One region of the Enterococcus sp. AMC1086 genome, then DNA from elsewhere that is predicted to be linked to it. Evidence: riboswitches for the same ligand, from Rfam matches in the RefSeq annotation. Region 1 holds a riboswitch; the other holds the start of a gene.

Region 1 (4,574 bases):
ACCCAAGATATTCAGATGATCATGGATAGTGAGAAAAATTTTCCTTTGAATTACTTAGAAGCATTAAAAAATGAGCGTGGTGGCTATACAACGCCGCAAGAACGTTCGTTGGTCAAATATTTAGTAAGTAAATCTGGTCTGCCAAACAGTGTGATCAATGTTTTGATCAACTACGTTTATAATATACAAAAACAACCTACACTAAAGGCCGATTACGTGAATCGAATTGCTAATGAATGGGCACAAAGTGGTATTTTTTCGCCAGAGAAAGCCATCGAACATGTCCGGGAACTAGCTAAAAAGGGTAAAGAGCAAAAACAAACGAGACAACGATACGGACAAAATAATCGACCAATCCGTCAAGAAACGTTACCGGATTGGGTGGATAATCCAGTAGAAGAGCAGAAATTATCTAAAGAAGAGCAAGCGCGATTAGACAAAGAAATTCAAGATTTCTTGAGTAAAGGAGGCGGAAATTAATGGAAGACGTAGGAAAAGAAATGTCAAAAATCATCCAAAGCAGAGATATGAGTGAACGTTACAACGAATTGGTAGAAGTGGTCTTGAAGGATACGGATGTTCAACAGTTTATTGAAGAACATCGTGAGCGATTAACAGATGAAGATATTCAAAAGAGCTACTCAAAGCTTTACGAATTTGTACAAGAAAAACGCAAATACCAACTGAATGATCCAACAATGATTGCGCCTGGATATGAGCCTCAACTAACCTTGAATTTTCATTACATTGATGTCACCTATGTACCGACAGAAGCGCTTATCGCTAAACAAAAAGAAGATGAAATTCGTAAACGAGTTCGTGCTATGGATATGCCAAAAGATGTACGAGAAGCCAGCTTAAATAGATTTGATACAGCATCTCAAGGTCGAGCACAGGCGATGGCAGAGACGATGAAATTTTTAAATGAATACACGTCGAATCCAAAAGAATTTCACAAAGGACTTTATCTTCAAGGAACCTTTGGAGTTGGAAAATCGTTCCTATTAGGTGCGATTGCTAATAGCTTAGCTGAACGTGGTTTTATTACAACAATCGTTCATTTTCCAACATTTACAGTTGAAATGAAACAAGCAATTGGGAAAGATATGGTTGGTCCAAAACTTGATGCTGTCAAGAAATCACCCGTTTTGATGATCGATGATCTTGGTGCAGAATCGATGACTTCATGGATTCGCGATGATGTGTTAAGTGTTATTTTACAATATCGAATGCAAGAGCAATTAGTGACCTTCTTTTCATCAAATCTTGATTTAAAAGACCTAGAAAAACATTTATCCGTGACTCAACGAGGTGAGCAAGAACCTTTAAAAGCGCGTCGAATCATGGAACGTATTCGATATTTAGCACAAGAAATTACAATGTCTGGAAACGATCGAAGAAATGGATAGAGGAATATTACTGATTATCCTCTCTCCAGGTTTTTAGTGAGGTTGGAACAGAAGTGTTTAACTCTTATTTCCGAAGTTTTTACTTCTGTTCCCACCGTTTATTCAGATTTTTTAAGGCTAGGACCTAACTCGTAGAGCTATGTCCTAGCCTTTCATTTTTTTTATTTTTATTAAGTATACATGATGAGGATGGACGATTGTAGATTCTATCGCTTATAATAAAGTATCAATTTTTGGAGGACGTAACATGAAAAAAATCGCAATAGCAGTTTTAACTGTATTTACGCTGATTTCTTTAGGAGCTTGCGCACAAAATAAAAAAGATTTGTCAAAAGGAAGTGAAGAAACAGCAATGAGCAGCCAAAAAGATCAAGTGATTGATGAAACGCTGAATACTAAAGACAAAGACGAAACGCAATCAATATTTACCGCAGTTTTAGTTGAAGATGCTACGAAAAATGAAACGGTGGACAAATCGATTCGATTCGTTTTAAAAGACGTCGAAGTGGTTGAAGACCCAGAAAAAATAATTAATATGATGAAAAATGATGGCGTTATTTTAAATGTACCAAAGGAACAATTGGCTGATGGCCTCACAGAAAGTGAGTTTAAAGCTGGGGATACTATTCAATTTACTTTAGCTGGCTTACCTGCGATGACGATGTCGATTCCACCTCAAGTCGCTGGAAATTCAGTCGTGAATGTCGAAAAAAAATAATAAATTTAAAAAATAATCAATGTTGATAAATAGTGCAGCTGCACGTTTGTAACATTGGTTATTTTATTTTTGTTAGAAAAATGAATAAAATGCTATTGACATTTGTTTTAAAACGGTGGTATAGTTTCATCTGTAAGTTAATTAAATAGATTTGTTAGGTGAGGCTCCTATACAAACACAGGCTACTGCCCAAAAACATCGAGAGATGCCAATGGGTAGAACAGGGATTGTCGATTACAAGGCTTTTCATAAGGTAGCTAAAAGCTCTGCTTTTTACGTTGTATAGTGCCAAAACTCAACGACTAGATCATACAGGCTTTTTTTTGTGCGCTTATTTATGACCTTCCGCTGAGTTTTTGGCGGAAGGTTTTTTGCTTTAAATCACTACGACTGTTGGAAAAGCAGAGTAGAGGATGAACGGTACTTGCTAAAAAGTAATATGTCCGCGAAAAACCAATCACCGATAAACAAATCTAGGGAAGGAGCAAACCAATGAATTTTTAATCAATATTATCGCTAGTATATTTGCTGGAATGATCATTGGCGTAGAAAGACAGTGGCGAAAAAAACTAGCTGGAATGAGAACAATGACGTTAGTAACGTTTGGCTCAAGTCAATTCGTTTCATTATCCGGTTTAATTCAAGATGACAGCAGTCCGACGCGAATTGCGGCTCAAGTCGTAAGTGGTATAGGTTTTCTTGCTGGGGGTGTGATTTTACGAGAAGGATTTAGTGTGACTGGGATCAATACTGCAGCAACTTTATGGTGTTCCGCAGCAGTCGGAAGTTTGATTGGCGCAGGATTTGTGATCGAAGGGGTGATCTGTTCTATTGTTTTAATGTTAGTCAATATTTTATTAAGAAACCTATCGTTCAAAATGGATGACTTAACTGTTCAAAGACAAGAAGAACAAGCCGATTCGATTCATTACCTATCAGTGATTACTAGTAATACAAGTGAAGTAATGCTTAGAACAGAAATTATTCAGTTATTGGATAACTATTGCCTAACCTTTACAAAATTTTCTTGTACTGATTTGGCTGGTAAAAAAGTAAGGCTATTTTTAGAAATCGAAGCTGCAAGAAATGGGACGCTCGCAGTGAATACAATTATTTCCGAATTATCCCAACTATCAGAAGTCATAGAAATTAATCAAATGAGCAATTAAAAGAACGGAGGAATTATCATGGTAAAACAGTGACTGTCAAAATTATCGATTGGAACAGTGAAGAATATTGGAAAGGAATTTTATTAAGAAATAAGTTCCTCAAAACGAGCGCGGGGAAAGAATGGATCAAAGAATTACCTGTAAATGAAGAGCAGGATATCCATATGGCTGCATTGATTGATGGAAAAGTTGTAGGAACCTTACTTCTTTTTAAAAGCAGCAAGGCAATAGCGCAAATTAAACAAGTGGCGATAGATGATCAGTATCAAGGATTTGGTATCGGAAAACAATTACTTGAATTTGCAGAAAAAATCGCGGATCTTATGAATTTTCAATCAGTATTTTTAACCGGCCGTAAACAAGCTTGGGGATTTTATACTCATTTAGGGTATCAAAGCATTGGCTATGCATATTCGGAGGGACAAGTGGTCTTAAAAAGATTTGAGAAAATAATTTATACCCAAAATGACCGACGAAAGGTTGAAATCATCAAAAATATAATGCTAAAGGAGATGGAAACAAATGGATGACAGTAGTCAGATGTTCAAGGACTTATGCAAAAAGAAATCTGTTGAAGAAAATATGTTTATTATTGTCTATTTGTTTCTAAGGCAAACAAGCAAGATTCTCCTGTAACAGATTCTCTTTTTCCATCAGTCCGATTCCTAAAATAGATAAAAATCATGAAATTTCAGATGACGAATTCTCGTATCAAACACTTGAAATTTCTTCGATAAGCGTTTTGGAAAGAAGGAGAATTATATGGATAAAAAAGTAGTATTAAATAGAAAAAATAACCAATCATATGAGTATTTTGCACGAAACTCGGTAGAAAATATATTGACATTTTTTAAATCTTCAAAAGTAGGATTGACGAATCAGCAAGCAATATTATCAAGAGAGACATTTGGCGAAAATACCATCACTTACGGTAAAAAAACACCGTTATTCGTTGAAATAATAAAAGCTTATTTTACACCATTTACGATTGTTTTGATTGCTTTAGCTATTATCTCGTTTGTAACAGATTATGTCATTGCCCCACCTGCTGATCGTGACCTTGTCGGTGTAATGATCATTATAGCAATGGTTTTGATCAGTGGTACCATGACGTTATTTCAATCAGTCAAATCAAATCAAGCAGCAGAAAAATTAAATAACATGGTGCAAATAACAGCAACTGTTGTTCGTAGAAAAAAACAACTTGAACTTCCAATCGAAGAAGTGGTTTGTGGAGATATTATAAAATTATCTGCAGGTGATATGATTCCAGCTGAT
Region 2 (4,574 bases), 510 kb from region 1:
ACTGACTCAAGCTAGAAAATTAGCGAAAAAAGGAATGCGCGTGATTTTACCTGATGCGATGAACCATGGGGAACGAAAAACAGGGCCGATATCTCCGATTCCATCAGTGACGTTTTGGTCAAGTATTCAATATAATATTGTTGAATTTGCTCAATTGATACGTCATTTTGAGAAACAACAGCTGATTGAAGCAGGAAAAATTGGCGTTGGTGGTGTTTCAATGGGTGGTATTACAACTTGTGCATTATTGACGCAACATCCGGAAATAAAAATAGCAGCTTGTATGATGGGAACGCCAGCACCGCAGCGTTATATTGAGAGAGTGATGGACCGATCAGCTGAGATGGACTTTTTTGTGCCAAGGGACTTACCGTTATTGCTTAGTTGGGTGGCGAATTATGATCTTTCAGAGGCGCCAGAAAAATTAGCACAGCGTCCAGTATTATTTTGGCACGGAACTAAAGATCCTAAAATTCCTTATGAAGATATGGCCGATTTTTATCAAATGATCGAAGGAGAACCTTATGCTGACCGTAGTAAGTTTATCACTGGTGAAGGCGAAGGGCACCTAGTCAAAGGCGAAATGATGGATGTTGTGGCTGAGTTTTTTGAAAAGGAATTTTTGAGTTAAATTATTTAAAGAATCTGACTGAAATTAGAGGATAAACCCGGTTATGCTGAGTTTATTCTCTATTCTTAACTCTAATTTAGATGTGAACAATCAAAACGAGCTAAAATATTACGATGTTTCATTTCAAATGCACGATGGTACATCCTCTCTAAAATAAGTTGTGAAAAATTGATCTTTTTCATAGGCTTATTAACAAAAAAATAGCAGATCAAAATATGGAGAAAGGTAGTAGAAAAAATTAGTTTATAAAGTTTTTTTAATTTATTAACGTCTCTATTTTTCTTTATGATATTATATACTAAATGATAAATCTATTGTTATTTTAGAAATAAAATCAGAGAATTTTTTTTTTATTACTTATTTATAATTTGCTTGTTTGAAAGTAGTAGAATCACTTTATTGTGCTATTACTTTTGGTATAATATGTAAAGAAACAAAAAGAAGGGAAAGGATTTGGAACAATGAAAAAAGCAACGATCACTAAAACGGTTAATTTATTAGACGGAGGCTGTAATGCTTGCGGGATTATTGAGGACGAAAATTACACGTTGACAATAGATGAGCAAAAGATCCCCATAGAATCATTGACAGTCAATGCACTTATAACAGCGATTGTTTTAAAGAATGGTTATAAACGAGAGTACCAGATGGATGTGATTGATGATTATACGATGTATAAAAAAAATGATCATCAAGTCACGCTTAAAGAAGAATATGATTTTCTGACGTATTCAAATGATACAATTAAAATTGAAACCAAAGATCAAATCAGGGATGAGAAAGAATTAGTGAAGATAGTGAATCAAATCTTATCCACTCTTTTTTATGTAGAAGAATTGGATTTTAGTTTATAAAAAATTATACAAAACATACTGAGATTACAGGGTATGTTTTTAGTTATTCTATTTGAAAAATTTCTGACATTCCAAATTTTTCAAATCGTTCTTGTGAGTCGGAAGGATTTTCGTTTTGATCACAGACTAATAGTTTGAAATCCTCTGTTTTTGGGATACGTTTGAATGTTTCACTATCAATGAAGAGAATCAGTTGCTGGCAAAGCCATTCAAGAACAGTTTCTATATCTTGTTCGTCTTCCACCCAATCGTCAAATAAATAGAGAGAAGCAAACTGTTGTGTCTCATCCCAATCGCTTGAATTGTATTTTATTTCTTCTAACTGTGATTTACTATGGCCTTTACTTGTATAATAGCTTGTTGTTTCTTGCCAAAGTTCCACAGTATTAAAGCAAAGATTGATTTCACCTTCTTCATGAATATTGCAGTTTAAAGCAAATGCGTAGAATGTTTCATCAGAATGATCTAATAAAAAGTTTTCGATGCTGTCTGTTAAAAAGTTGAAAAAGAATTCTTGTTGTTTTTCTAAAAAGTGTTCCATTTGTTCCCTCCAGGTATTCTGTCTTTTAAACATTGAAACAGATATCACTGGGAAAGTCTATCTAAAGTTGATTTTTATAGAAAAATCACTATTTTTTAAGAAAATGTAAAGATTCTTTATTCGAAAATAGTTGTCTTTATCGCCTTTTTCCATTGTAAGAGCGACTACAAAGTGATTTTTTTAATAACAGCGTTACGACTTTGATTAATTTATCCAAAATTTCATTTGACTTTGTGATACGATACGCTTATAGTTTATACTGAATTAAATACTTGTTAGGTGAGGCTCCTATATAAACACAAGCTACTGCTCAAAAATGTCGAAAGACAGGTATGGGTAGGACAAATTTCGTCGAATTAAGGCGTTTTTCAAAGTAGCTAAAAGTAATGCTTTTTACGTTATATAGTGCTAAAACTCAACGAAGAGAAGATATAGATACGTTGGAAATCCATGACCAGTGTCATGTGCTTAGTCCCTATAATCTAATCCCTTCGCTGAGTATTCTTGGTGAGGGATTTTTTCTTTTTACTCAAGAGCTACCCAGTTTCATAAGCGATACTCTAATTGGAAACAAGCCATTCAATTTTAAGTTTAGAAAGGAACAAATAATGAAAAAATCTGTGAAAATAGTGACGATTACCTTACTATCGATTCTTCTTGTGATTGTAAGTGCAGCCTGCTATGCTGCAGTCTCATTCCAAGCAGCAAAAGAAAAAAGTGAATCAAAACTTCCTACAATAAATAAAAATTTTACTGGTGATGAACAAACGAGTGATAAAGAGCTGACGGTTATGGTCATAGGAAATGATTCGAGGGATGATGATGAAGATCAAGGACGTTCAGATACGTTGATGGTGGCGCACTATGATGGAAAATCAAAACAGCCTAAATTGATATCGATCATGAGAGACAGTTATGTAACATTTCCTGATGGCGGACAAGATAAAATAAATGCAGCGTACGCATATGGTGGCGCGCAAATGACAAAAGATGTGCTGAAAACGAACTTTGATTTGCCAATCAATTATTATGTTGTTATGGATTTTAAAGAGTTTAGTGATATCATTGATGAACTTTATCCAAAAGGAGTTAAGATCGATTCTGAAAAAGATATTAATTTGGATGGTGTGGATATTCCTAAAGGAGAACAAACATTGCACGGAAATAGCTTATTGCAATACGCTCGTTTTAGAATGGATGAAGAAGGCGATTTTGGACGTATCAGACGTCAGCAACAAGTGATGGATGCATTAATCGCACAGTCTAAAGATTTGATTCCAATTTGGGAATTACCTCAAGTGGCTGGTAAGATGGTAGGGAAAATCGATACAAATGTACCAACTAGTTTATTGATTGATTTAGCGAAGGATTTCCTTACTGGAAAGGTAAAACCTTTAGAATCACTATCTGTTCCTGTCGAAGATTCATGGAACTTTAATGATTATACTGAATCAGGAAGCGTAATCGAACTGGATGAACAAAAAAATGCTGAAGCGATCAAAGCGTTTTTGAAAGCCAATTAAAACTTGATTATATAAATAAAATAACCTGTCTATTCTCTTTTAGAGGAGTGTATGGGTTATTTTTTTAGTACAAAAAAATTAGTGTATTTCTATACGAATGGACAAGGCTTGTGCTATGCTTTAAGCAAACGTTTTATTCATTTAGAAGGAAGGTTTTACTGTGAAAGTTGTGATCATTGGTGCGTCATTTGCTGGAGTATCAGCTGCTTTGGCTATCAGAAAAAAATACCCTACTGCTAAAATTTATTTAATAGAGAAGCAGCAAACAATTGGTTACCTACCTGGTGGCATCAATCTTTACTTTAATGAAGCGATCGATCCTATCGAAAAGGCTCAGTTTATGTCAGAACAACATCTAATAGATCGTGATATTTGTTTGATGTTGAATTCAAAAGTGGTTAGTATGGATTCAAAACAACATATCATTAAATATGAAAAGAAAAAATCTGAATTTTTAATGTCTTTTGATAAACTGATATTGGCAACGGGTTCTAGTCAATGGTCGCAAAAGATTCTAGGAAGTGATTCGGAAAAGGTTTTAAAATATAAATTCTTACCTGGCGTTTTTAACGCAATCGAACGTTTGAAAAATAGTGATAAAGTAGCGTTGATCGGCGGTGGTCAAATTGGTGGAGAAGCTGCAGATACCTTGCTAAAAAAAGGAAAAGAAGTGCATCTCTTTGAACGTATGGACTATTTATTGTTTAAGTATTTTGATGAAGAGATGATCCAGCCTGTGCAAGCTGAAATGGTCTCTCGCGGTGTTGTTTTCCATTTTGATGAGACCGTTGAAAAAGTAACAGACACAAAAGCAGGACTTCTAATCGAAACAAAAAAGTCTCAACTATTATGTGACAGTGCTATTTTTGCAATGAATGTTCGGCCAAATTTAGATTATTTAGATGAAAATATTCAGACTCACACAGATCATACTGTGTTTGTAAATGAGTATTTACAGACATCTCAAGCAGATATTTTTGCAATCGGCGACTGCATCCAAGTACCCTATAGCTTATCGAAGGAAT

Evidence for each region. A riboswitch is a leader RNA that binds a small molecule or an ion and turns the genes downstream of it on or off. The one in region 1 is predicted to bind magnesium.
Region 2: another riboswitch for magnesium. It lies ahead of AC4BC4_RS04095 (LCP family protein); the one in region 1 lies ahead of AC4BC4_RS06370 (MgtC/SapB family protein).

The regions. Positions count from the first base shown of each region.
Region 1 covers NZ_CM177100.1:1,370,616-1,375,189, forward strand. The annotation lists gene AC4BC4_RS06355 (replication initiation and membrane attachment family protein) at 1-480, shown strand, start outside; gene dnaI (primosomal protein DnaI) at 480-1,409, shown strand; gene AC4BC4_RS06365 (hypothetical protein) at 1,657-2,127, shown strand; M-box (ykoK) riboswitch at 2,271-2,441, shown strand; gene AC4BC4_RS06370 (MgtC/SapB family protein) at 2,649-3,296, shown strand; gene AC4BC4_RS06375 (GNAT family N-acetyltransferase) at 3,326-3,826, shown strand; gene mgtA (magnesium-translocating P-type ATPase) at 4,059-4,574, shown strand, end outside.
Region 2 covers NZ_CM177100.1:857,300-861,873, forward strand. The annotation lists gene AC4BC4_RS04080 (alpha/beta fold hydrolase) at 1-631, shown strand, start outside; gene AC4BC4_RS04085 (DUF4809 family protein) at 1,093-1,485, shown strand; gene AC4BC4_RS04090 (DUF4303 domain-containing protein) at 1,529-2,026, opposite strand; M-box (ykoK) riboswitch at 2,291-2,459, shown strand; gene AC4BC4_RS04095 (LCP family protein) at 2,635-3,549, shown strand; gene AC4BC4_RS04100 (FAD-dependent oxidoreductase) at 3,710-4,574, shown strand, end outside.